Regions from separate parts of the Kluyvera sichuanensis genome, predicted to be linked through region 2. Evidence: predicted binding sites of a transcription regulator. Region 2 holds the regulator's gene; each other region holds the start of a gene.
The links. The regulator CRP, encoded in region 2, controls carbon source genes, mostly activating them, when cyclic AMP is high. The targets are predictions, from matches to a motif close to ATGTGANNNNNNTCACAT.
Positions count from the first base shown of each region.

Region 1: a site for CRP is predicted at 2,671-2,688, ahead of AB2B48_RS23575 (maltoporin). Genes of this name have one in related genera too.
Region 3: a site for CRP is predicted at 3,361-3,378, ahead of rhaS (HTH-type transcriptional activator RhaS). Genes of this name have one in related genera too.

Region 1 is NZ_CP162271.1:4,965,502-4,973,537, forward strand. Features, by position in the region: gene AB2B48_RS23565 (beta-galactosidase) at 1-723, shown strand, start outside; gene AB2B48_RS23570 (glucose PTS transporter subunit EIIB) at 796-1,110, shown strand; gene AB2B48_RS23575 (maltoporin) at 1,315-2,580, opposite strand; gene AB2B48_RS23580 (LacI family DNA-binding transcriptional regulator) at 2,850-3,923, shown strand; gene AB2B48_RS23585 (type B 50S ribosomal protein L31) at 4,044-4,307, shown strand; gene ykgO (type B 50S ribosomal protein L36) at 4,307-4,447, shown strand; gene AB2B48_RS23595 (GNAT family N-acetyltransferase) at 4,444-5,154, opposite strand; gene AB2B48_RS23600 (PLP-dependent aminotransferase family protein) at 5,259-6,716, shown strand; gene AB2B48_RS23605 (YlaC family protein) at 6,685-7,155, opposite strand; gene maa (maltose O-acetyltransferase) at 7,261-7,815, opposite strand; gene AB2B48_RS23615 (HHA domain-containing protein) at 7,955-8,036, opposite strand, start outside.
Region 2 is NZ_CP162271.1:3,294,428-3,302,463, reverse strand. Features, by position in the region: gene tsgA (MFS transporter TsgA) at 1-1,086, opposite strand, end outside; gene ppiA (peptidylprolyl isomerase A) at 1,365-1,937, shown strand; gene pabA (aminodeoxychorismate synthase component 2) at 2,033-2,596, shown strand; gene AB2B48_RS15995 (bifunctional acetylornithine/succinyldiaminopimelate transaminase) at 2,681-3,898, shown strand; gene AB2B48_RS15990 (YccS/YhfK family putative transporter) at 3,891-5,966, opposite strand; gene crp (cAMP-activated global transcriptional regulator CRP) at 6,021-6,653, opposite strand; gene AB2B48_RS15980 (OsmC family protein) at 6,958-7,362, shown strand; gene AB2B48_RS15975 (phosphoribulokinase) at 7,459-8,036, opposite strand, start outside.
Region 3 is NZ_CP162271.1:3,807,542-3,815,577, forward strand. Features, by position in the region: gene rhaD (rhamnulose-1-phosphate aldolase) at 1-353, opposite strand, end outside; gene rhaA (L-rhamnose isomerase) at 479-1,738, opposite strand; gene rhaB (rhamnulokinase) at 1,735-3,204, opposite strand; gene rhaS (HTH-type transcriptional activator RhaS) at 3,508-4,344, shown strand; gene rhaR (HTH-type transcriptional activator RhaR) at 4,416-5,267, shown strand; gene sodA (superoxide dismutase [Mn]) at 5,426-6,046, shown strand; gene yiiM (6-hydroxyaminopurine reductase) at 6,053-6,787, shown strand; gene cpxA (envelope stress sensor histidine kinase CpxA) at 6,829-8,036, opposite strand, start outside.

The DNA of each region.
Region 1 (8,036 bases), 1.7 Mb from region 2:
GTTGCGGTCGATGTCATTGATGCTGACGGTGATCTGAGCGCCTATAAGCTGGTGATTGCACCGATGCTGTATATGGTGCGCGACGGTTTTGCCGAGCGTGCCGAAGCCTTTGTCGCGAACGGCGGCCATCTGGTGACCACCTACTGGACGGGGATCGTGAATGAGAGCGATCTGTGCCACCTCGGCGGTTTCCCTGGCCCGTTGCGTAAGCTGTTGGGTATCTGGGCGGAAGAGATTGATTGCCTCGACGACGGCGAACGTAATCAGATTCAGGGGCTGGCGGGCAATATGGCCGGGCTGCAGGGGCCATACCAGGTGCGACACCTGTGCGAGCTGATTCACACCGAGACGGCGCAGGCGTTGGCCTCCTATCGTGATGATTTCTACGCAGGTCGCCCGGCGGTGACGGTGAATAGCGTTGGTAAGGGGAAAGCGTGGCATATTGCGTCTCGCAACGATCTGGCCTTCCAGCGTGATTTCTTCACTTCACTGATGGATGACCTGGCGCTGCCGCGAGCGGTGGCAAGCGACTTCCCGCCGGGGGTGGTCGCGACGGCGCGAACCGACGGTGAAAGCGCCTTTGTCTTTGTGCAGAACTTTACCGCGCAGACGCAGACTATCTCGCTGCCGGAAGGTTATGAACTTGCCGCTACGGGTGCCGATGCCAGCGGTGCACAGGTGCTTCAGCCCTGGGACTGCCGTATCGTTCGCCGTAAAGCTTAATCCGCTGTAATCCATAGCCTGCTCAACCGAGCAGGCTTTTTTACCTCTGTAGATAATTAAGGAGCGTCGAAGATGGTCAGCCTTAAATCTTTCCTGCACTACTTCTCCCAACCCAAGCCATCGGTGCCGTTAAGCGAGGGGGAGCAGCAGCAAATTCAGCGTCTGATTAGCGCCTTTGGCGGTCAGAATAATATTGAGAATGTCGATGCCTGTATTACCCGCCTGCGCGTCACGGTAAAAGATTTGGCAGTGGTTGATTCTCAGGCGTTACAGAATGAAGGTGCGCTGGGGGTGATTATTCTGGGGCAGCAGGTACACGCGATATTTGGCAAACAGTCTGATACGTTACGCCAGTTATTAGATGAGCATTTCGCTGGAAATAATTAACGGTACGGTCTGTTGTATTAATAACCCCGGTTTGATGCTGGGGTTTTTATTGCCTGAAATATAAAAAAAAAGGGATAACCCAATAATAGCGCTATCCCAAAGGCCAGATGATAGAAACAATGATGGAGTGGCAAATAGTAAAATTGTTGCCAATAACAGAAGATAGAATTAATGCAAAAATAATGACTCAGTCAGATAAACACATTACCACCAGGCTTCCACCTGCACACCGAAGTTCCAGGTATCGCTGGCAGTACCATCGTTAAACGCATTGCCCTGCTCAGAATCATTCAGGTAAGAGGCAAATACGCGCAGCTCCGGACGAGACATAAAGTCTGGGCCGTCCGCCAGGCCTAATGCGATGGTGTATTTCTCGCCGCTCTGCTTATAGCTGGTGCCGTTGGTGTAAGAATCTTTCTGGTAGAAACCACCCACTTCACCGATCAAGCGTACGTACTCGGTGAACTGATACTGCGCACGACCAACCAGTGACACCAGACGTGATTTATCGGTGTATTCGGTGGTGTCATCCGCTGAACCATAAGTCAGCACGTGGTTTAAGGAGAACTTGTCGGTAATCGGAATCAGGCCGGTGTTGATAACGCGGTAACCGGTGGCATCGTTGACGTTGTTCCACATGTCGTACCAACCGCCGCCCTGGGAGACCATGTTCTGCGCCAGGCCCTTATTCGCATACTGCAGCACCAGTTTGTTGTAGCCGCCGAACATATCCTGGCTGATTTCGCCGGTCAGCATCACGCCGTTGTCAGCATCATACAGGCCACCGTAATCTTTCTGCTTCTTGGTTGGGTTTGGCATGGCGTAGTCGATACCGAACTCAGTCCAGGCACCGCTCCATGGCTTCCAGCCCGCGTAGCGAAGGTCGATGTAGTTGATGTTGACATCGTTATCGCCATCTACGCGATAGTCGACATCGTTGGCGTCGCCGCGGATCCAGGCCAATGACACTGCGCCAGGGCCGACCGTGTAGTTTTCGATCCCGGCGCCGGAGCCGGAAATATTCCAGTATTTAGTATCAATGATGTGCAGATCGTGACGCTGGTAGTAGCGTTTACCGCCCCAAATCACCGCGTTCGGATCGCCTGGTACAAGCCCTTTGATCTGCAGGTTCAACTGGCGTAAACCAAACTGCGCATCGTCGTCTAACGTGGTTTCGTTATCGTTTGATCCATCGGAGACCATGCTGACCATCGAATCGAGGTAGAAGCTGACATCATTTTTCTTATACACCTCAGAACCGAGTTCCAGCTCACCGTAGGTGTCGGCTTCGTTCCCCAGACGACCCAGTTTATTTTTTTGCCATTCCTGCATTCCACCATCGCTAGAAACCCCCACGCCGGAGCGGAGGTAGCCGTGGAAATCAATTGGTACTGACGTTGCTGCCAGCAGTGAAGGTGAAGTCAGCGCAGTAGCCAACGCAATAGAAAGCGTGCGTAGGGTAGTTTTCATTGTTATCCTCATTTTGTTTTGTAGTACGTTCACATAACGTGTGTAATAAAATGCCTAAATGTAAAAACAGGCAAACATTTGATTCGTGATGTGTGATTAACTGCAAATAAATTAGCCATTTCTGACTAATTGTGTAAGAGGGTTCTTATTGTGTTGGTGTGTGAGCGTGTATCTTTTTTGTGTTATCGTATGCCATGAGTCAGGTCGGTAGACGTTTTTTGGAGTGACCCCTGTTACAATCTAGCGATAACAACATAAGGAACCGGACGATGAAGTCTAAAAGCGCAACTTTGGAAGATGTTGCTCGCCATGCGGGCGTCTCCTACCAGACTGTGTCCAGGGTACTCAATAAATCTGCCAATGTATCCGAAGCCACACGCCACAAGGTGGAGAAATCCATTGAGGTCCTCCGCTATGTCCCAAATAGACTGGCACAACAGCTGGTTGGAAAGACCAGTCAGACGCTTGGACTGGTCACCACTTCTCTGGCGCTGCACGCGCCTTCTCAGGTCGCAGCTGCGGTGAAACGCTATGCAAATCTGGAGGGGTATCAGGTACTGATTTCGATGATTGATGAGAGCGTCAATCATAGCATTCAGGATTCAATCAATGAGCTGAAATCGCAGCTGGTCAGCAAAGTGATTATCAACGTGCCGCTGGAGACCGAAACGGCGCAGAAAATCGCGGATGATAATGATGACATCGTCTGTCTTTTCCTCGACGTTGACCCCTACAGCTCCGTGTATAACGTTTCGTTTAACCCAGCGGATGGCACCCGTGCCAGCGTGAAATATTTGTATGAGTCCGGGCATCGTGAGATGGCTATCCTGGCCGGGCCGGCGAGTTCCGTTTCCGCTAATCTGCGTCTGAGGAGCTGGCTGGATACGCTGAACAGTTACGGCCTGAAGCCCGTCACCGTACTTCACGGTAACTGGGATGCGCAAAGCGGCTACGCCTGCGCGCTGCAGATGCTGCGCGAGACGCCAGATTTTTCAGCGGTGCTGGTGGGCAACGATCAGATGGCGCTGGGGGTATTGAGTGCGTTCCATCAGCATCAGGTGGCGATCCCCGGTGAAAAGTCGGTGATTGGCTACGATGACACCTATGAAAGTTCGTTCTTCTATCCGGCATTGACCACCGTCTCGCTTGACCTTGATTTGCAGGGTAAAGAGGCGGTGCGTCGTATTCTGGAGAGTGACGATAACGCCTCGTCGCGCACCTCATCCATTCTTCCGGCTCGCCTGGTCGTTCGCCACTCCACCGGGGCAAAAGTGGAGCAGGGCAAAGATATGCAGGCGATTGTGGAGCAGTTGCGCGCCATCGCGCATCAGCTTAGCCGCTGACCTCTTTGTCCGGAGCGTGTTCTGCGCTCCGGCTATCCCCCTTTAATTTGTAGGGTTGCAAAGCCCGGTTTCGCGGCGTATCGTAATTGTTATGTTATAACATATGATATCGAGGGTCAGATGAAAGCCAATATCCATCCCCATTACCGCACCGTGGTGTTTCATGACACCAGTGCCAACGAGTATTTCAAAGTAGGTTCGACCATAAAAACCGACCGGGAGATTGAGCTGGAAGGTGTGACATATCCGTATGTCACCATTGATGTGTCGTCCAAATCGCACCCGTACTACACCGGGAAACAGAGAACGGCCTCTACCGAGGGTAGCGTGGCGCGCTTCAGCCAGCGTTTTGGCCGCTTTATTGATGTGAAAAGAGGTTCATGATGCAGGTACTTAACTCATTGCGCAGCGCCAAACAGCGCCACCCGGATTGTCAGATTGTGAAACGCAAAGGACGACTGTACGTTATCTGCAAGTCGAACCCTCGCTTTAAGGCCGTTCAGGGGCGCAAGAAGCGCCGTTAAGCGGACAACTGTCGCAGCGACTCCAGGGTGTGGCGTTGCTTGCCGTCGGCGGTAAAATTGTCGGCGGCAAGCCATTTCTGGAAGGCGGCGTTCAGCGCTGACCACTCACCGTCGATAATTGAAAACCAGTCGGTATCGCGGTTATGACCTTTAATCACCAGCGCCTGGCGAAAATGACCTTCAAACTGGAAACCTAAACGCAGCGCGGCTTTGCGTGAGGGTTCATTGAAGCTGTTGCATTTCCACTCATAGCGGCGATAGCCCAGGGTATCGAACGCATAGCGCATCAGCAGCCATTGGGCTTCCGTAGACGCAGGCGTTCTGCTCAACAGCGGTGAGAAGTGGACATGGCCGACTTCCATTACCCCGTTATTCGGGTCGATGCGCATTAATGCCAGCGAACCGACTGGCAGATTGGTTTGCCTGTCGATGACCGCAAAATGAACCGGATCCTGCAGGTTTTCCACGCTCGCTACCCACTGACGATATTCCTCTACCGAACTTTCCGGCTCGCGCAGCAGCCACGTCCAGTTACGGGTATCCGTTGCCTGCTGGTGGGCGGCAAACAGCGCATCGGCGTGCACAAGGCTCAGCGGTTCAAGGCGGCAAAACTTCCCTTCCAGCACCACGCGCTCAGGACGTGGACGTGGCTGCCAATCCGGCAGAGCATCGCCAATTAACTGACCAAATTGATTAAGCTGACTCATAACCTCTCCTTGGGGAAAATAAACAATACGCTGAGCGTAGGGGTTTACTGGTTCCATAAGAAGTGCCACCAGGTTATCTTTTGATGGTACCACGAGGAGCTGAGATGAATATTCCTGACGATCCCTTTTTTGCCCTGCTTTCCCGCGCGCTGCAGTCGCGTGGAACAGAGACGCTTCAGCGCAGCCTGTATGCTGCGCTGCGAGAGGCCATTATGCAGGGGCAACTCCAGGCGCAGAGTTGGCTGCCGGGTTCGCGAGCGATCGCCGAGCGGCTGCAGGTATCGCGTAATACAGTCAATGCTGCGCTGGAGCAGTTGACGATTGAAGGCTACCTGCGGCGAGACCGTCGGGGTTCGCGGGTGGCCGCGCTGCCGCAGCCGGAAAACCACAAGGCGTCGATACCGGCGCCCGTCAAGCTTCCGTCACGGTTACAGCGGCTGCCGCAGGTCATGCCGCGCGATACGCCGCCATTGTTGTTCACCCCCGGCACACCGGCCATTAACTATTTTCCCTTGCCGCTCTGGCGACGATTGCTTGACCGCGTCATGCGTGAAGAGGGGAGCTCGTTGCTTGGCTATGGCGATGCGGCAGGTGAGTGGCCGTTGCGGGTGGCGATAGCCCGCCATCTTGCGTTATCGCGCGGCATCGACTGCGATGCCCGGCAAATTGTCATCACTGAAGGAGCGCTGGAAGGCGTAAACCTGTGCACGCAGCTGCTCAGCGAACCGGGACAAACCGCCTGGGTAGAAGAGCCGGGCTATTTTGGTGCCAAAAGCGCATTCCTGGCGGCGGGGTTAGCGCTGGAAACGATACCGGTGGATGAAGAAGGTATGCAGATTGCCGTCAATCTGCCGCCACCGACGATGATCTTTACCTCTCCCTCTCACCAGTATCCCATTGGCAGCGTGCTCAGCGCGACGCGGCGTCTGGCGCTGCTGGACTATGCCCGTCAGCATGGGGCGTGGATCGTTGAGGATGACTACGACAGTGAATTTCGCTTTAGCGGCGAGCCGATTCCGGCCATGCGCGGAATGGTCGATAACGCCCCAGTGGTCTACCTGGGGACTTTCAGTAAGACGCTGTTCCCGTCGCTGCGCATTGGGTTTATGGTGCTGCCATCAATGCTGGTTGAGGTGGCGCAGCCTGCCATACGTGCGCTATTGCGCGGTGGACACCGTGCCGAGCAGCGTGCGCTGGCCTGTTTTATTGAAGAGGGGCACTATGCGCGCCATCTGGCGGCGATGCGTCGTCTTTATCGTAAACGCCAGGCGCAACTGCATGATGCGTTGGAGCAGGAACTGACCGTTCCGCATCAACTGATGGCAGGAGAAGGGGGGCTACATATGACGGTAGCTATTGACGGGATTGATGACGTGGCTCTGGTGCGTCAGGCGCGGCTGCATCAGATGGCGCCCAGTGCGCTCAGCAGCTTTTATCTTAACCGCCAACAGGCGCGAACCGGGCTGGTGCTGGGCTATGGCAATACGTCCGCATCGCAGTTTACGACGGCGATACGGACGTTACAGCGGCTTATTGTGCCGCTTCGGCGCGGGCAAGGGTGAAGACATCGTAGAACGACAGTTCGCCCTTGGTGGAGACCATTTTCTGTAGTTGGGCCTTCGCCTGGCCGTCCACGCGGGCGGAGTTCAGGATCCGCTCGACAAGCTGTTTGGGGACAAAGCGGGTGTTGTACCACTCGCCGTTGTAGCAGACACGGAAATCCAGGACGTCGATATCTTCATAGCGGTAGCGCGGATAGACGTCGAAAAAGAAGAAGCCGTTCAGCAGCGCAAACAGCAGCCATAGCAGCCAGACGGTATCGGCCAGGGTTTCAGAGCGCATCATCACCACGAGCGTTGCGAAGAACGCAAGGTACATGGCGATGAATAGACCTGGGTGGTTGCGGATAAAGCTAATGCTAAAGCGCGGCCGGTTGTCGCGCTTTTCAGTCACGTTTAGTTCATCAATGGTTTGCGTGAGTAATCGCTGGATCTCTGACATCTTTTGCTCGGCAACGAAGGGCGGAATAGCCTATTGTATGTTGCGCCAATCAATACAGAAAGTAACAGATCGGTTGCAAAAAAGCATAACAGTCCGCGTCTGTTATCAGGCCAGCATTTTGATGACGTTAGCGGGATTACCACCGACGACGGCATTTGCTGGCACGTCTTTAACCACGACTGCACCAGAAGCTATAACCGCGTTATCACCAATGGTCACGCCGGGATTAATCACCGCTCGTCCACCAATCCACACATTATGACCAATCTTCACCGGTTTGCCATATTCAATGCCGCTGTTGCGCTCAGTCGCATCAAGCGGATGGGTGGCGGTGTAGATATGAACGCCGGGCGCCAGCATACAGTTATCGCCGATATAAATAGGGCAGACATCGAGCATCACGCAGTCGAAATTCGCGTAGAAGTTGGTACCGAGATGGATATTGTAGCCGTAGTCGCAGCGGAATGTCGGTTCAATATAGGCATCGTGGGGGTTGCCTAATAGCTCTGTCAACAACGCTGCCCGTTCGGATTTCTCGTCCGGCTCGGTATGGTTATACCGATGGATAAGGTGCCGGGCGCGTAGCCGGTCCATTCTCAGCGTGTCATCAGCCGGGCGATAATATTCACCCGCAATCATCTTACGTTTTTCTTCACTCATAGGGCCTCCTGTACGGGAAGCCATCACCATAAAAGGCGATCAGAGATTTGGGAACGTTCCCAGTTCATCGCTGTGATACAAATCACAGAGATTCGACAAAATACACGGAGTGGGGTACGTGCCTGTAAATGAATAAAAATTAACGAATATACTTCCAGACGGTTGAAGGAATTTTGTCGTACAGTTTATTCATGGTCAATTCAGCCAGACGATGATCGGCC
Region 2 (8,036 bases):
CGTCAGCGCCGCCAGCGGGCCGCTATGGGCAACGATAGGGCCGGTGACAACGAAGGTCAGCATGGTACCGATGGTGCCGCAGGTCAGGACAAAGTTAACCAGCTTTGGTGAGGCGATTTTAGTCTGCAGCGAACCCAGCGTAATGATGGAGGTATAGATAGCGCTGGAGAAGAAGCCGAGAGTCAGAATAAACCAGACCAGGTGCTGCGGCTCACCGTGGTTGAACAGGTACATCATCACGGTGGCAATACCGGCCAGAACGGTCAGGATACGCTGCAGGTCGAAGAAGCGCAGAATGAAGCTGAAGGCCCACATACCGAACATATAGGACATCCAGAAATCACTCACCAACTGGCCCGCGTCGTTCAGGCTCATGCCCAGACCTTTAGCGTATTCCGGTACCCAGGAGATGAAGCCCAGCTGGCCCAGGATGTAGCACAGTGCAGCGATGGACAGGAACAGCACGCCGATGCCCCATTTCTCTTTCACCACCGGCTGGTCGTTGGTTTGCGCTTTTTTACCCAGAACCGGGAATTCACAGCCCAGGGTCAGCACGAAGATGGCAACATAGATGAGGCCGATGCAGGCGTAAACCCAGTACCACTCGATGGTGCGCGCCAGCAGCCAGGCGGCGAGCATCGGGAAGATCATCCCGGCCATGCTGAAGAAGGAGTCGGTAAACAGCAGACGTGCACCACGCTGACGCCCTTCATACATATGGGTGATCAGGAAGGTACCAATCGACATGGTGATCCCGCTGACCAGGCCAAGCACGAACATCGCCGCAGAGAAGAGTGCCAGGCTATGGCTGGTCATCAGCCCGATAACCGCCAGCACCATCAAAATAAAGCCGAAGCGCAGCTGAGTTTTCAGCGGCACAATTTCCATCAGCCAGGCATTGAGGAAGATAGAGATCAGGATCCCTGCGTTCAGGAAGGTAAAGGTGTTACTCATGCTGGAAACGGGCAGATTAAAGTAATCGGCGATATTTCCCATCACCATCCCGGTGACAATTACCAACGCGCCGGTAAGGGCGTAGGAGAAAAAGCTGATCCATGTGAGCTTGGTACGGTTGCTGTTAGTCATGACTGGCCTGTGAATAGTTGTGTAAAGCGCGTTGACTCTGCGCTGAGCGAGCAGATTTTAGTCATTGACGTGATGCATTCATAGTTTTATTACGCAAAACTTTCTTTATTACATTTTTCAATGTGATCATGATCACATAATGAATTGAGTGTTTTCTTAGCCTGATTATTATTAACCGTTTCAGTCGCGTAAACTTAAGTAAAGCACTGGCCTGAGGGGCTATCCCTCTTTAGAATCAAGCCACTTGCTTTCTCTACTGCACCGTTAAAGGAATTCTCATGCTCAAATCCACACTGGCGGCCATGGCGGCTGTGTTTGCACTCTCTGCGGTTGCGCCTGCGGCGTTAGCGGCGAAAAACGATCCGCACGTGCTGCTGACCACTTCTGCTGGCAACATCGAGTTGCAGCTGGATAGCCAGAAGGCGCCGGTCTCCGTTGAAAACTTCCTGAAATACGTTAATAGCGGCTTTTATAACAACACCACGTTCCACCGCGTGATCCCGGGCTTTATGGTTCAGGGCGGCGGTTTTAACGAACAGATGCAGCAGAAGCAGCCGAATCCTCCGATTAAAAACGAAGCCGATAACGGCCTGCGTAACACCCGTGGCACCATCGCGATGGCGCGTACCGCAGACAAAGACAGCGCAACCAGCCAGTTCTTTATCAACGTCGCGGATAACGCCTTCCTGGATCATGGCCAGCGTGACTTTGGCTACGCGGTATTTGGTAAGGTCGTGAAAGGGATGGACGTGGCAGACAAAATTGCCCAGGTGCCGACTCACAACGTTGGGCCATACCAGAATGTGCCGTCCAAGCCGATTGTCATCCTCTCTGCGAAAGTCCTGCCGTAATTGCACGGGGCGGCATCTGGCATGAGGCTGCCGCCCAGTCGCTAAAGTGGTAAGCACCCGGTAGAATGGCGGCTGATTGAAAGACCGGAGCCGCCATGATTCTGCTGATTGATAACTACGATTCCTTTACCTGGAACCTCTACCAGTACTTCTGTGAGCTAGGGGCCAGCGTGACGGTCAAACGTAATGACGACATCACTCTCGATGACATCGATACGCTTGCGCCGGACAAAATTGTTATCTCCCCTGGTCCCTGCACGCCGGATGACGCCGGTATCTCTCTCGATGTTATTCGCCGCTACGCTGGTAAAACGCCGCTGCTTGGCGTCTGCTTAGGCCATCAGGCTATTGCTCAGGCATTCGGTGCGCGAATTGTTCGTGCCGAAAAAGTGATGCACGGCAAAACCTCCCCGATTACCCATCAGCAGCAGGGCGTCTTCCGTGGCCTGAATAATCCGCTCACCGTAACGCGCTACCACTCGTTGCTGATCGATCCGGCGACGCTGCCCGACTGCTTTGAGGTGACGGCCCGCAGTGAAACGGGGGAGATTATGGGTATCCGCCATCGTGAATGGGATCTGGAAGGGGTGCAGTTCCACCCGGAAAGTATTCTCAGTGAGCAAGGCCACGCGCTACTGGCAAACTTCCTCACGCGATAGTAGTTGCCATGACGTGATTTTTTATGCATATTTTGTGGATAAATTCTCACAATCATTGCTTCATCGTTTGCAGAAGGGCATGACATGGAAACCAAAAAACCTGCTATTACCCGCGCGACCTTCGATCAGGTCATTTTGCCAATCTATGCACCGGCTGAATTTATTCCGGTGAAAGGTAAAGGGAGCCGCGTGTGGGATCAGCAAGGCAAAGAGTACGTTGATTTCGCGGGCGGTATCGCGGTGACCGCGCTGGGCCACTGTCATCCGGCACTGGTTGAAGCGCTAAAAACCCAGGGCGAAACGCTGTGGCACACCAGTAACGTTTTCACCAACGAGCCGGCGCTGCGTCTGGGCCAGAAGCTGGTAGACGCGACCTTTGCCGAGCGCGTGGTGTTTATGAACTCCGGGACGGAAGCGAACGAAACCGCCTTTAAGCTGGCGCGCTACTACGCATCCACTCGTCATAGCCCGTACAAAACGAAAATCATCGCTTTCCATAATGCCTTCCATGGCCGTTCGCTGTTTACCGTCTCCGTTGGTGGGCAGCCGAAGTATTCCGATGGCTTTGGCCCGAAACCTGCCGATATCGTCCACGTGCCGTTTAACGATCTGCATGCAGTAGAAGCGGTGATCGATGACCATACCTGCGCCATCGTGGTTGAGCCGATTCAGGGCGAAGGCGGCGTGCTGGCGGCGACCCCTGAGTTCTTACAGGGCCTGCGCGCCCTGTGCGATAAGCATCAGGCGCTGCTAGTGTTTGATGAAGTACAAAGCGGCATGGGGCGTACCGGTTCACTGTTTGCCTATATGCACTATGGCGTAACACCAGATATCCTCACCAGCGCCAAAGCGCTGGGCGGCGGCTTCCCGGTGAGCGCGATGCTGACCACCAACGACATTGCCAGCGCATTCCACGTCGGCTCACACGGCTCCACCTACGGCGGTAACCCGCTGGCCTGTGCGGTAGCGGGTGCGGCATTCGATATTATCAACACCCCAGAAGTGCTGAACGGCGTAAATGCCAAACGCGAGCGCTTTGTGCAGCATCTGCAGCAGATCAACGCGAAGTACGATGTCTTTAGCGATGTGCGCGGTATGGGGTTGCTGATTGGCGCGGCGCTGAACGAGAAATACAAAGGCCGGGCGCGTGATTTCCTCTACGCGGCGGCGGACGTTGGCGTGATGGTACTGAACGCAGGGCCGGATGTGATGCGCTTTGCGCCATCGCTGGTGGTGGAAGAGGCGGATATCGACGAAGGGATGCAGCGCTTCGCTCAGGCGGTCGCTAAAATCGTTAGCTAGCCCGTCGTTTTAACCAGCCGCCATGACGGGGGCGCTGTCGCCAGGCCACCGACGAGATGGTGTGCATGGTGCTCAGATGCCCCAGAATACGCTGAAGATGCTGTTCCATGGTGCTTAACGGCCCGTGGGACAGCGCGTCCGGCGACTCCATAATATTCACTTCACCGCTACTTCCCGCCTCATCGTACTCCAGACGCTGCTGACAGCGCTGAAGGGCAACCTCACAGGATTCCAGATACTGCTGCGCCAGATCCGGCGTCAGCATATTGTGCTCGCGCGCCAGCGTGGTCATGGCATTAATGTGCTCGACGATAAACTGACTATGGGTGACCCACAGCTTCATATCTGCCAGATAACGCGAGTTGAAGCCCGGCTCCTGCATGGCCTGATTCAGCGTGTTGAAGAGCGTGTTGTGTGCCTGGTTGACGCGCATCCGCTGGTAGGCAAGCTTCGGTGCCTGCGGGTCGGGGCTTAAGATGAGACGAATGGCCTCCTGGTCTGCCTCCAGCGCCGCCTGAGCGTTTTGCCGCAGCTGGCCGCTTTGCCACTGTGGCCAGAGCCAGATCATGCCGCCAAAGGCAATCAGGCAGCCGATGATGGTGTCGATAAAGCGGGCGACGATGAACTGCTCGCCGTTCAGCGTCAGAATCTGCAGGGTATACACGGCAGTGATAGTAAAGCCAACGGTGGCCCAGCCGTAGTGGCGACGGATGATCAGGTAACTCCCCAGCGTGACGATAAGCATGCCTGTCAGCGCCAGCCCTTCCGGCGCATGGAAGTGCAGGACGACGGCGGCAATCACCAGCCCCGCCAGCGTGCCCGCCGCGCGGTGGAATATACGTACGCGGGTTGCGCCGTAGCCGTTCTGCGTGACCAGCAGCACCGTCATCAGGATCCAGTAAGGCTTCGGTAGGTGCAGCGCTGCGCCCATCAGGCTGGCGATGCTCAGCATCACGCTGAGCCGGGCGGCGTTGCGCAGGGCCGGGGATTTCAGCGACAGGTAGTTTTTAAGCGCCGGGAATAGCGGCAGGCGGCGCTGTTTATCGGCCATCAGGTCACGCGGGTAGAGCGGTCGCTGGGAGCGCAGCACGCGGGCGATACGGCTGAAGTGCCAGGCGCAGAACTGGCCGACCGGGTTATCCGGATGCTGGTCGGCAATTTTTTCCAGCGCGCCGATCTGCTTATCCATATTGAAGCGAGTCGGGTAGCGGTGATAGAGAATATCGTCTGCCAGTACCCTCAGGCGTGCCGCGACGGTCTGGGCGTTCCAGCGGATCACCGCTTCGGCGTGGCTGCGTTCAACCAGCTTTTGTACCTCTTCCGGTTGGTGCAGGCTGACGGAGATATGCTCCTGTAAATCGAGCCCCACCTGGAAGGCGCGCAGCAGGCGCTTGTAGTCGTTGTGCTGGTTAGCCGCAAGCATGTGCAACTGCTGATAGCATTGGGAAATCAGATCCACCACTTTCTGCTGGCGAGTCAGCAGCGGCGGCAGCGCGGTGCTCGGGTCGGTGTGCTGGGTCAGCAGGCTATATTTAGCCTCGCAGTATTCGGCAAGCTGGCGATAGAGCAGGCTCAGCGATTCCCGCAGCGGCTGTTCGCGCCACATCCAGAACCACCACCAGTTAAACAGCCCGTACCAGAGCGTGCCCAGCGCGTAGAGCAGCAATGGCTCCCAGATGGGCATATTACCCGCCAGGCTTAGGGTAAAGATGGAAGCAATCAGCGAGGCAGGCAGCAGCCGCCCGTGCAGCGCGCTGATTTCCGCCGTGACGCCCAGCAGCAGCGCCAGCCCGGTGAGAATCAACGGTAGGGAAATGTCGTGTTCCAGCAGCAGCTGTACGGCAAGGCTACAGCCAGCAAACAGGCAGCCGCCAATAATCAGGCGCTTAAAAAAGCGTTTATGCGGCGTGTCGAGGCCAGCGATATTGCAGCAGGCGGGCACTAAGGAGAACAGCAGACCTTGCTGGAGGTGGCCGAGAAGCAGCCCGATGGCAACCGGCAGGCATAACACCAGCGTTTGCCGCAGTGCATAGTTGACTTCCGGGTGGTAAATCAGCCTGCGCCACATAGGGGGAAAACAAAAATGGCGTATTGCTTTCACAATACGCCATTTTGGGCCGGATTAGCGGGTACCGTAAACGACAATGGTTTTGCCGTGCGCGGAGATCAGGTTCTGATCTTCCAGCATTTTCAGAATACGGCCCACGGTTTCACGGGAGCAGCCAACGATCTGACCGATTTCCTGACGGGTGATTTTAATCTGCATACCGTCTGGGTGGGTCATCGCATCAGGCTGTTTTGCCAGGTTCAGCAGGGTCTGTGCGATACGACCGGTAACGTCCAGGAAGGCCAGGTTACCGACTTTTTCGGAAGTGACCTGCAGACGACGCGCCATCTGAGAAGAGAGACGCATCAGAATGTCCGGGTTAACCTGGATCAGCTGACGGAATTTTTTATAAGAGATTTCAGCAACTTCACAAGCGGTTTTTGCTCGTACCCATGCGCTGCGTTCCTGGCCTTCTTCGAACAGACCCAGCTCGCCGATAAAATCGCCCTGGTTGAGGTAAGAGAGGATCATCTCTTTGCCTTCTTCGTCCTTGATGAGTACAGCCACGGAGCCTTTTACGATGTAATACAGCGTCTCTGCTTTTTCACCCTGGTGAATCAGCGTGCTCTTCGATGGGTACTTATGAATATGGCAATGAGACAAGAACCATTCGAGAGTAGGGTCTGTTTGCGGTTTGCCAAGCACCATGCGCGGTTATCCTCTGTTATAAGCTCTTCCCAGCGGCAAAAACATTGCAGCCACTGGTTGCAATAGTATCCTTCCCGTTACCTGGGAAGTCGGCTGTCGAATAGGGTCGCAGCCTGTAATGTGATGTCCTCTGCATACATGCAGTACGTTTATGTATTACCGTAGCATCCTGACTGTTTTAGCATAGCTTTTGCCGTGTGTCTCCTGGTGTCTCGCTTCAGCATGACGTCGATCGCCTTCCATTGCGAGAATTGTTATGTGCGCGTAATCTGAGAAGAAAATTGCAACCTGGGAGTTAAATATTATGCAAGCGCGTGTGAAATGGGTTGAGGGGTTAACCTTCCTCGGTGAGTCAGCTTCAGGCCACCAAATTTTGATGGACGGTAACTCTGGCGATAAAGCGCCAAGCCCGATGGAAGTGGTGCTGATGGCCGCCGGCGGTTGCAGCGCGATTGACGTGGTCTCCATCCTGCAAAAAGGTCGCAATGACGTGACCGACTGCGAAGTGAAGCTCACCTCCGAGCGTCGTGAAGAAGCCCCGCGTCTGTTTACGCACATCAACCTGCACTTTATCGTCACCGGTAAAGCGTTGAAGGATGCGGCGGTATCGCGTGCGGTCGATCTCTCTGCTGAGAAATACTGCTCGGTTGCGCTGATGCTCGAAAAAGCGGTGAACATCACTCACTCTTACGAAGTGATTGAAGGCTGATTACATGCCAGACGTAGCCCGGCCGAACGTAGTAACGCCGGGGCCATTCCCGGCGTCGGTGCTCGCGCGCCTCGTCCGGGCTACCTGGTCTTGATGCTAGTTCCGACCTTCCATCAGACGCTGCACCAGCGGCGTCATGATTAATTCCATCGCCAGCCCCATCTTCCCACCGGGAACGACCAGCGTATTCATATGCGAGATAAATGAACCCTGCAACATGGCCAGTAGCCACGGGTAGTCGATGTGGTCGAGATTACGGAAGTGAATCACCACGAAACTCTCGTCCAGCGACGGAATGCTTTTGGCCGCAAATGGGTTAGAGGTGTCGACCGTCGGCACGCGCTGGAAGTTGATATGAGTGCGGGAGAACTGCGGGGTAATGAAGTTGATGTAGTCTTCCATCGACCGCACCACCGAATCCATCACTGCCTCACGAGAGTGACCGCGCTCGCTGGTGTCGCGGATCATCTTCTGAATCCACTCCAGGTTAACAATCGGTACCACGCCGACCAACAGATCAACATGGCGAGCCACATCGTGCTGCGGGGTAACGACGCCACCGTGCAGTCCTTCATAGAACAGCACATCGGTCGGTTCCGGCAGCGGCTGCCACGGCGTAAACGTACCGGGCACCTGGTTCCACGGCACCGCCTCGTCGTAGGTATGCAGGTATT
Region 3 (8,036 bases), 510 kb from region 2:
AGTTCGGAGGTTGGTACGGCTTCGTGAGTCAGCCCCCACAAAATATGGTAGCCCGCACCGTCGCTATCGACCTTCACCACGCCGAGGTTGGCGGCTGGGTCGAGCTGGACGTTGCGGAAGAATTTACCGGAACCGGTGACGATAAACGGCGTGTTCGCCAGCATCGGCATCGGCTGACTCAGGGCGATATAGCGCGGTTTGGCGTGGAAATCGGCGGTGAAAGGCGCGATATCCGCATCGTCCAGACGCAGCGTCAGGTTGCCGCCGTTGCGTTCGTCCCAGCCTTTTAACCAGGCATCAGAGGTGGCTTTAATCATGCCCTGGACGAACCAGGAATCGGTAATGGTCTGCATAGTCTTGTTGTCCTGTTGTCTCGGTGAGGTGTTTCCCCTCACCCTAGCCCTCTCCCCGAAGGGGCGAGGGAACGGTTCGGTTTTTGCCCTCTCCCTTTCAGGAAGAGGGGCGGGGTGAGGGTCAATCACCCACGCTGGTTCAGAATCTCTTTCTCGTAGCTGCGCACGCTCTCCAGCCACTGGCTGCCCGCCGGGGTATCGTTGCGCTGGCAGTACATTTCCCATACCGCCTGCCACGGCAGGCACTTCTGCTCTTCCAGCAGCGCCAGACGCGCGGTGTAGTCACCGTCAACTTCCAGCTGACGCAGCTGTTCGGTTGGTTCCAGCAGCGCGCGCAGCAGGGCTTTCTTCATGTTGCGAGTACCAATAACCCATGCTGCGATGCGGTTGATGGAGGCATCGAAGAAATCGAGGCCGATGTGCACGCGGTCAAACAGGTCGTGGCGGATGATTTCGCTCGCGATAGCTTGGGTTTCGTCGTCCAGCAGCACCACGTGGTCGCTGTCCCAACGTACCGGGCGGCTTACGTGCAGCAGCAGACGCGGCACGTACAGCATGGCGGCAGAGATTTTGTCGGAGATAACTTCGGTTGGGTGGAAGTGACCGGCATCCAGGCACAGTGCGGTCTGGCGGCTGGTGGCGTAGCCCATATAGAACTCGTTAGAGCCGACGGTGTAGCTCTCAGCGCCGATGCCGAACAGCTTGCTTTCGACGGCATCAATGTGATGCGCCGGATCCAGTTTTTCACTGATGACTTCATCCAGCGCGGCCGCCAGACGCTGGCGCGGCGCCAAACGGTCAACGGTCACGTCTTTCATGCCGTCTGGGATCCAGATGTTCATCACCGAAGGCGTACCCAGCTGTTCGCCAAAGTAGGCGGAAACGCGGCGGCTGGCCTTGCAGTGGTCAATCCAGAACTGGCGAATTTTCGGGTCGGCGTGAGACAGCGTAAAGCCGTCGGCGCTCAGCGGGTGTGAGAAGCAGGACGGGTTAAAATCGAGGCCCAGCTTGTGTTTTTTCGCCCACTCAACCCAGTTTTTGAAGTGCTCAGGTTTGATCTCGTCGCGCGCCACCGGGGTGTCAGACTCCAGGTAGATAGCGTGCAGGTTCAGACGTTTTGGCCCAGGGATCAGGCTCAGTGCCTGCTCCAGGTCGGCGCGCAGCTCGGTGGCGTTACGCGCTTTGCCCGGATAGTTACCAGTCGCCTGAATGCCACCCGTCAAACCGCCTTCTGGATTTTCAAAACCCGCGACGTCATCGCCCTGCCAGCAGTGCATGGATACGGGTAAGCGGTCCAGCTGGCGTAACGCCTCTTCGACATCGATACCCACAGCGGAATAGCGCTGTTTCGCGAGTTCCCAGGCTTGTTCAAGTTGAGTGGTCATGCGCAAAGCTCCTTTGTCTGTCGTTGTTGCTGAAACTGCGCAACGTAGCGGGCAATTTCATGGTCTGAATTCGGGGTAAACGTGGTGAGACCGTAGTTGCCGGTCACCACCTTGCGGAAATCGTCGACGTTGGTGAGTTCGTCCAGCGTCATTAATTGGATGCCGATGTTGCCGAGGGTTGAAGCTTCAATCGGCCCGGCGACCACGGTGATGCCGCAAGCATCGGCGCACAGCTGGTTCAGCATCTGGTTCTGGCAACCGCCACCAACGATGTGCAGCTGGCTGAATGGTTTACCGCGCAGCTGCGCCAGCTCGTTGAGCACGTCGGCGTACAGCAGCGCCAGGCTGTCGAAGATGCAGCGCGCCAGCTCGGCTGGGGCATGGGGAACGGGTTGCGCGGCTTCGCGGCAGGCAGCCTGAATCTCGGCGCTCATGTTTTCCGGGTTGATGAAGCGGTCATCGTTCGGGTTAATCAGGTAGCGGCAAGCCGGTAGCTTCTCCGCTCCGGCAATGAGATCTGGCAGGCTGCCGATGTTCTGCTCTTTCAGCACCCGCTGCAGCAGCCACAGGCCCATGATATTTTTCAGCACCCGGTAGCGCCCTTCCGCGCCGCCTTCGTTGGTGATGTTGGCGCGCTGCGCCTGCTCGCTGGTGTACGGCGTTTTGCTCTCAAAGCCCATCAGCGACCAGGTACCGGAAGAGAGATAAGCGGCATCGCGGTCAGCCTGCGGTGAAGCGATGACGGCGCTGGCGGTGTCGTGGCTGGCAACGGCAACCACCGGAATATCATTGCCCTGCGGGCAGACCCAGTGGCCGATCACGTTGCCGGGATGCGTCGGCGTACCAAACCAGGACGACGGTGCACCGGTCCAGTTCAGCAGATCTTCATCCCAGTTATCGCTATTGATATTGACCAACTGCGTGGTGGTGGCGTTGGTGTATTCCCAGTTCATCTTGCCGGTCAGGCGGAAGCTGAGGTAATCCGGGATCAGCAGGGCGTGAGCGGCCTGGCTCACCAGTTCTGGCTGCTGTTCAACCAGCGCGCGCAGCTGATAAAGCGTGTTGAACGGCAGGAACTGAATGCCGCTGCGACGATAGATCTCACTTTTACCCAGCTGTTCCATTGCCATGGCCATGACGCCGTCGGTTCGACTATCGCGATAGGCCACCGGCAGGCCAACGCGCTGCCCGTGTTTATCCAACAGGACGTAGTCCACGCCCCAGGTGTCGATGCCGATGCTGTCTATCAAAATGCCTTCATCGCACACCTTGTTGAGGCCGATGCGGATTTCGGCTTCCAGCGCGTCGATATCCCAGGTATCAAAACCTTCCTGCTTATGCAGGCTGTTCACGAAACGGTGGATTTCGCGCAGTGAAAGCGAACGCTGTTTGGCATCAAAGCGCGCCAGCATTACGCGTCCGCTGGAGGCGCCTAAATCGACGGCCACACAATGGCGAAAAGTCATGGCAAGAGTCCTTCTATGAGTCATTGTGAAACAGTCTAGAAAAAGCGCAATGCCACAACCTTCTCGTTACTGACAGGCGAAATTCGGCGCTGGCAAGAAAGCAAAGGTGAACGTGAGAGAGTTCACAAATTCCGCCGATGGTGGGGTTTTCAGGGGGTGTGATGATGACCGCATTTCCCGATCTTTCCGGCTGTTTCTTGAAAAAACGACCGGCTTTGCGCGGTTTGCTGTCAAAACGTCAAGGTCAGATCTCTCATCGGATATTACTATCCTGATAATCTTTCTCATTTGTTGGGGCTCGCGATGACCGTACTACACAGCGTGGATTTCTTCTCTTCTGGCAAGCTGCCCGTGGCGATTGAACCTCGACTTCCTCAGGCGGCATTTCCTGAGCATCATCATGATTTTAATGAGATTGTTATCGTTGAGCATGGCACAGGTATTCACGTGTTCAATGGTCAGCCGCATACCATTTGCGGTGGCACGGTTTGCTTCGTCCGTGACTTCGACCGGCACCTCTATGAGCACACGGAAAACCTGTGTCTGACCAACGTGCTGTACCGCGCGCCGGATGCTTTCCAGTTCTTGTCAGGTCTTAATAAGCTGCTGCCGCAGGAGCAGGATGGTCACTATCCTTCCCATTGGCGCGTAAACCAGAACACCTTGCAGCAGGTGAGAACGATTGTCGGGCAGATGGAAGAGGCGAATGACAGCACCGATATGATGTCGCTGGCGAACCGTGAAATTCTGTTTATGCAGCTGCTGGTGCTGCTGCGTAAAGGCAGCCAGGAACAGGGGGCGATGGATAACGACGCCCGTCTGAATCAGCTGATGGCGTGGCTGGAAGAGCATTTCGCCGAAGAGGTGTGCTGGGAAGGGGTGGCGGACCGATTCTCGTTGTCTCTGCGCACGCTTCACCGCCAGTTGAAGCACTGTACTGGCCTGACGCCGCAGCGCTATCTCAACCGCCTGCGCCTGATTAAAGCCCGCCATCTGCTGCGCCACAGCGATGAGAGCGTTACCGATATCGCCTATCGCTGCGGTTTTGGCGACAGTAACCACTTTTCGACCCTTTTTCGCCGCGAATTTAACTGGTCGCCGCGCGATATTCGCCAGGGGCGGGACACCCTGCTTCAGTAACGCGAAGGGAATCACCGTTTTTTGCCTCAAAACGGCTAATAATAGAGAGTTGTTAGTCGTGAGGTGCCAGCGTGCCAGGCCAGTTAGTTCTTCGAAAAGCGGATTTTTTTGCCAATCCGACGCAAGCCGTGGCGGTGGCTGACCGCTACCCGCAAAACGTCTTTGCTGAGCATACCCACGAGTTTAACGAGCTGGTGCTGGTCTGGCGCGGCAACGGCTTACACATCCTCAACGACCGTCCTTACCGCATCACCCGCGGCGATCTGTTTTATATCCGCGCGGAAGACAAACACTCCTACGCTTCGGTTAACGATCTGGTTTTACAGAATATTATCTACTGCCCTGAACGCTTAAAGCTCAACCTTGATTGGGTGGCCCATATTCCCGGGCTGCACGGTTCCCACTGGGCGCCGCACTGGCGGATAGGCAGCACTGGTATGACGCAGGCGCGGCAGATAATGACCCAGTTGGAGCAGGAGAGCCGCAAAGATGACGCGTTAGCCAATGAGATGTCCGAACTGCTGTTTGCCCAGCTGGTGGTCTGCCTCAAGCGCTATCGCTATGCCACCGATAACCAGGCGGCCACACAAAGCGAAGCGCTGCTCGACAAACTGCTGACCGTGCTCGCAGGCAGCCTGAACCGTCCTTTCGTCCTTGATACCTTCTGCGAGCAGCAGGGCTGCAGCGAGCGCACCCTGCGCCAGCAGTTCCGCAGCCAGACCGGCATGACCGTTAACCACTACCTGCGCCAACTGCGGATTTGCCACGCGCAATATCTGCTTCAGCACACCGAACTGCTGATTGGCGAAGTGGCGATGCGCTGCGGCTTCGAGGACAGTAACTACTTTTCGGTGGTCTTTAACCGTGAAATTGGGATGACGCCAGGGCAGTGGCGACAAAAAAGCCGAATTCCCGTCAATTAACCTGAATGCCGCGTGTTATCAGGAACATAACAAAATGTTATAACCTTATAAAAACTACGGCATTGATAATCATTTTCAATATCATTTAATTAACTATAATGAACCAACTGATTACGCGGCGTTTACAGGTTTGCCGCCCGACAATAATGGAGATGATTATGAGCTATACCCTGCCATCACTGCCTTATGCGTACGATGCCCTGGAACCGCACTTCGACAAACAGACGATGGAAATCCATCACAGCAAACACCACCAGGCTTACGTTAACAACGCTAACGCAGCGCTGGAAAGCCTGCCGGAATTCGCTGCGCTGTCTGCTGAAGAGCTGATCGCGAAACTGGACCAGCTGCCGGCTGACAAAAAAACCGTTCTGCGTAACAACGCGGGCGGCCACGCTAACCACAGCTTCTTCTGGAAAGGCCTGAAAAAAGGCACCACCCTGCAGGGTGACCTGAAAGCGGCTATCGAGCGTGATTTCGGTTCCGTTGATAACTTCAAAGCTGAATTTGAAAAAGCAGCAGCAACGCGTTTCGGCTCCGGCTGGGCGTGGCTGGTGCTGAAAGGCGACAAACTGGCTGTGGTTTCTACCGCAAACCAGGACTCCCCGCTGATGGGTGAAGCCGTTTCCGGCGCTTCCGGTTTCCCAATTGTGGGCCTGGACGTTTGGGAACACGCTTACTACCTGAAATTCCAGAACCGCCGCCCGGACTACATCAAAGAGTTCTGGAACGTGGTGAACTGGGACGAAGCAGCAGCGCGTTTCGTCGCTAAAAAATAATTTGCATTGCCGGTCTGTAGAAGCGAGTCTGATGACTCGCTTTTTTTGTATCCGCCTAAGGAGCAGCAGATGCATTTTCCGGTTGATGTGTTTATTGGCAAAATCCGCGACTATGACGGCAGTCGCCCAAGCGCCATCGCGAAGGTCCAGATGGATGGCGAACTGGAACTCACCGAGCTGGGACTGTTAGGTGATGAACAGGCCGAGAAAAAAATCCACGGCGGCCCCGACCGCGCGCTGTGTCAGTTTCCCCGTGAACATTACGCCGACCTGATTCGTGATTTCCCCGAGCAGGCATCCCTGTTTTGCGCCCCGGCGTTTGGTGAAAACCTGTCGACGGAAGGCATGACCGAGCACAACGTTTTTATCGGTGATATTTACCGCTGGGGTGAGACGTTGATCCAGGTTACCCAGCCGCGTTCTCCGTGCTTTAAGCTCAATTTTCACTTTGCTATCAGCGATATGGCATCGTTGATGCAAAACAGCGGCAAGGTTGGCTGGCTGTATCGGGTGATTGCGCCGGGTAAGGTCTCTACTGATGCTCCGCTGGAGTTGGTGTCGCGTTTGAGCGATGTTTCGGTGTATGACGCCGCCGCGATTGCCTGGCATATGCCGTTTGATGACGACCAGTATCACCGCCTGCTGAGCGCGGCGGGGCTGTCGGTGAGCTGGAGCAGAACCATGCAGAAGCGTCGCCTGAGCGGCAAGATTGAAGATAACAGCAGAAGATTGTGGGGCTAGACGATATAAAAAATCGGCCTGCATTCGCAGGCCGATGGTTTTTAGGTTCGCTTATAAAGCGGTAGCCACAGCGTGAGCCGCAGCCCGCCGAGCGGGCTGTCGTCGGCCTTCACCCAGCCGCGGTGCTGCTGCATGGCGCTTTCTACAATCGCCAGCCCCAGCCCCGTCCCGCCAGATTCACGGTCACGGGCCTCATCGGTACGATAGAACGGACGGAAAATCTGCTCGCGGTCTTCCGGGCTAACGCCTGGGCCGTCGTCGTCCACGTGAACGGTGACGCCGTCTTTATCCACCGAGAAGCTCACGGCGATTTTGGTGTGCGAGTAGCGCAGGGCGTTGCGCACGATATTCTCCAGCGCGCTTTCCAGCGCGTTCGGGTTACCGTAAAGCGGCCACGGTCCCGGCGGATAATCGACGCTGAACGACTTGCCCATCTGTTCTGCTTCAAACGCGGCGTTGTCCAGCACGTCGCCCCACAGGTGGTTGGCTTTCAGGGTTTCGCTGACCAGCGCGCTTTTCTGCTGATTGCGCGACATCACCAGCATATCGTTGATCATGCTGTCCAGACGCTGTGCCTCGGTTTCAATGCGCTCCAGCTCTTTACTCTCGCCGCTGCGACGGCGCAGCAACGCCGTGCCAAGCTGCAGACGCGTTAACGGTGTACGCAGTTCGTGAGAGATGTCGGAGAGCAGTCGCTGTTGCGACGTCATCATCCGCTCAAGCGCCATCACCATTTGGTTAAAGCTGGCACCGGCGGCGAGAAACTCCTGCGGCCCGGCCTCCAGCTCAGGATGCTGGCGCAGGTTGCCCTGAGCCACTTCATCCGCAGCATTTTTCAGCTTACGCGCCGGTTTTGCCAGGCTCCACGCCAGCCACAAGAGTAGCGGGGCGCTGACCAGCATGGTGACGATAAGCAGCAGTAAAGGTCGGTCGAACAGCAGGTTGATAAAGTCGGACTGCGAACTGCTTGCCGGACGGATCAGGTATAACTGGTAGTTATCTTCCCCGTCACGAATGGAGAACGGCCCGACTAACTCAACGCGGCCATACTTCTTTTTCTGCGGATGATCGGAGTTATCAGACTGGCCGATAAAGTTACGAATGATCTGCATTTCGTTGCGTTCTGCGCCGATCACGCGGCCTTCGCTAGTCACCAGTAACAAACGCTGGCCCGGCGGTGCCCACTTATCAATTGCGCGGAACAGCCGACGCCACCACATCAAATCGTTGGGCGGATCGTTAGCCAGTT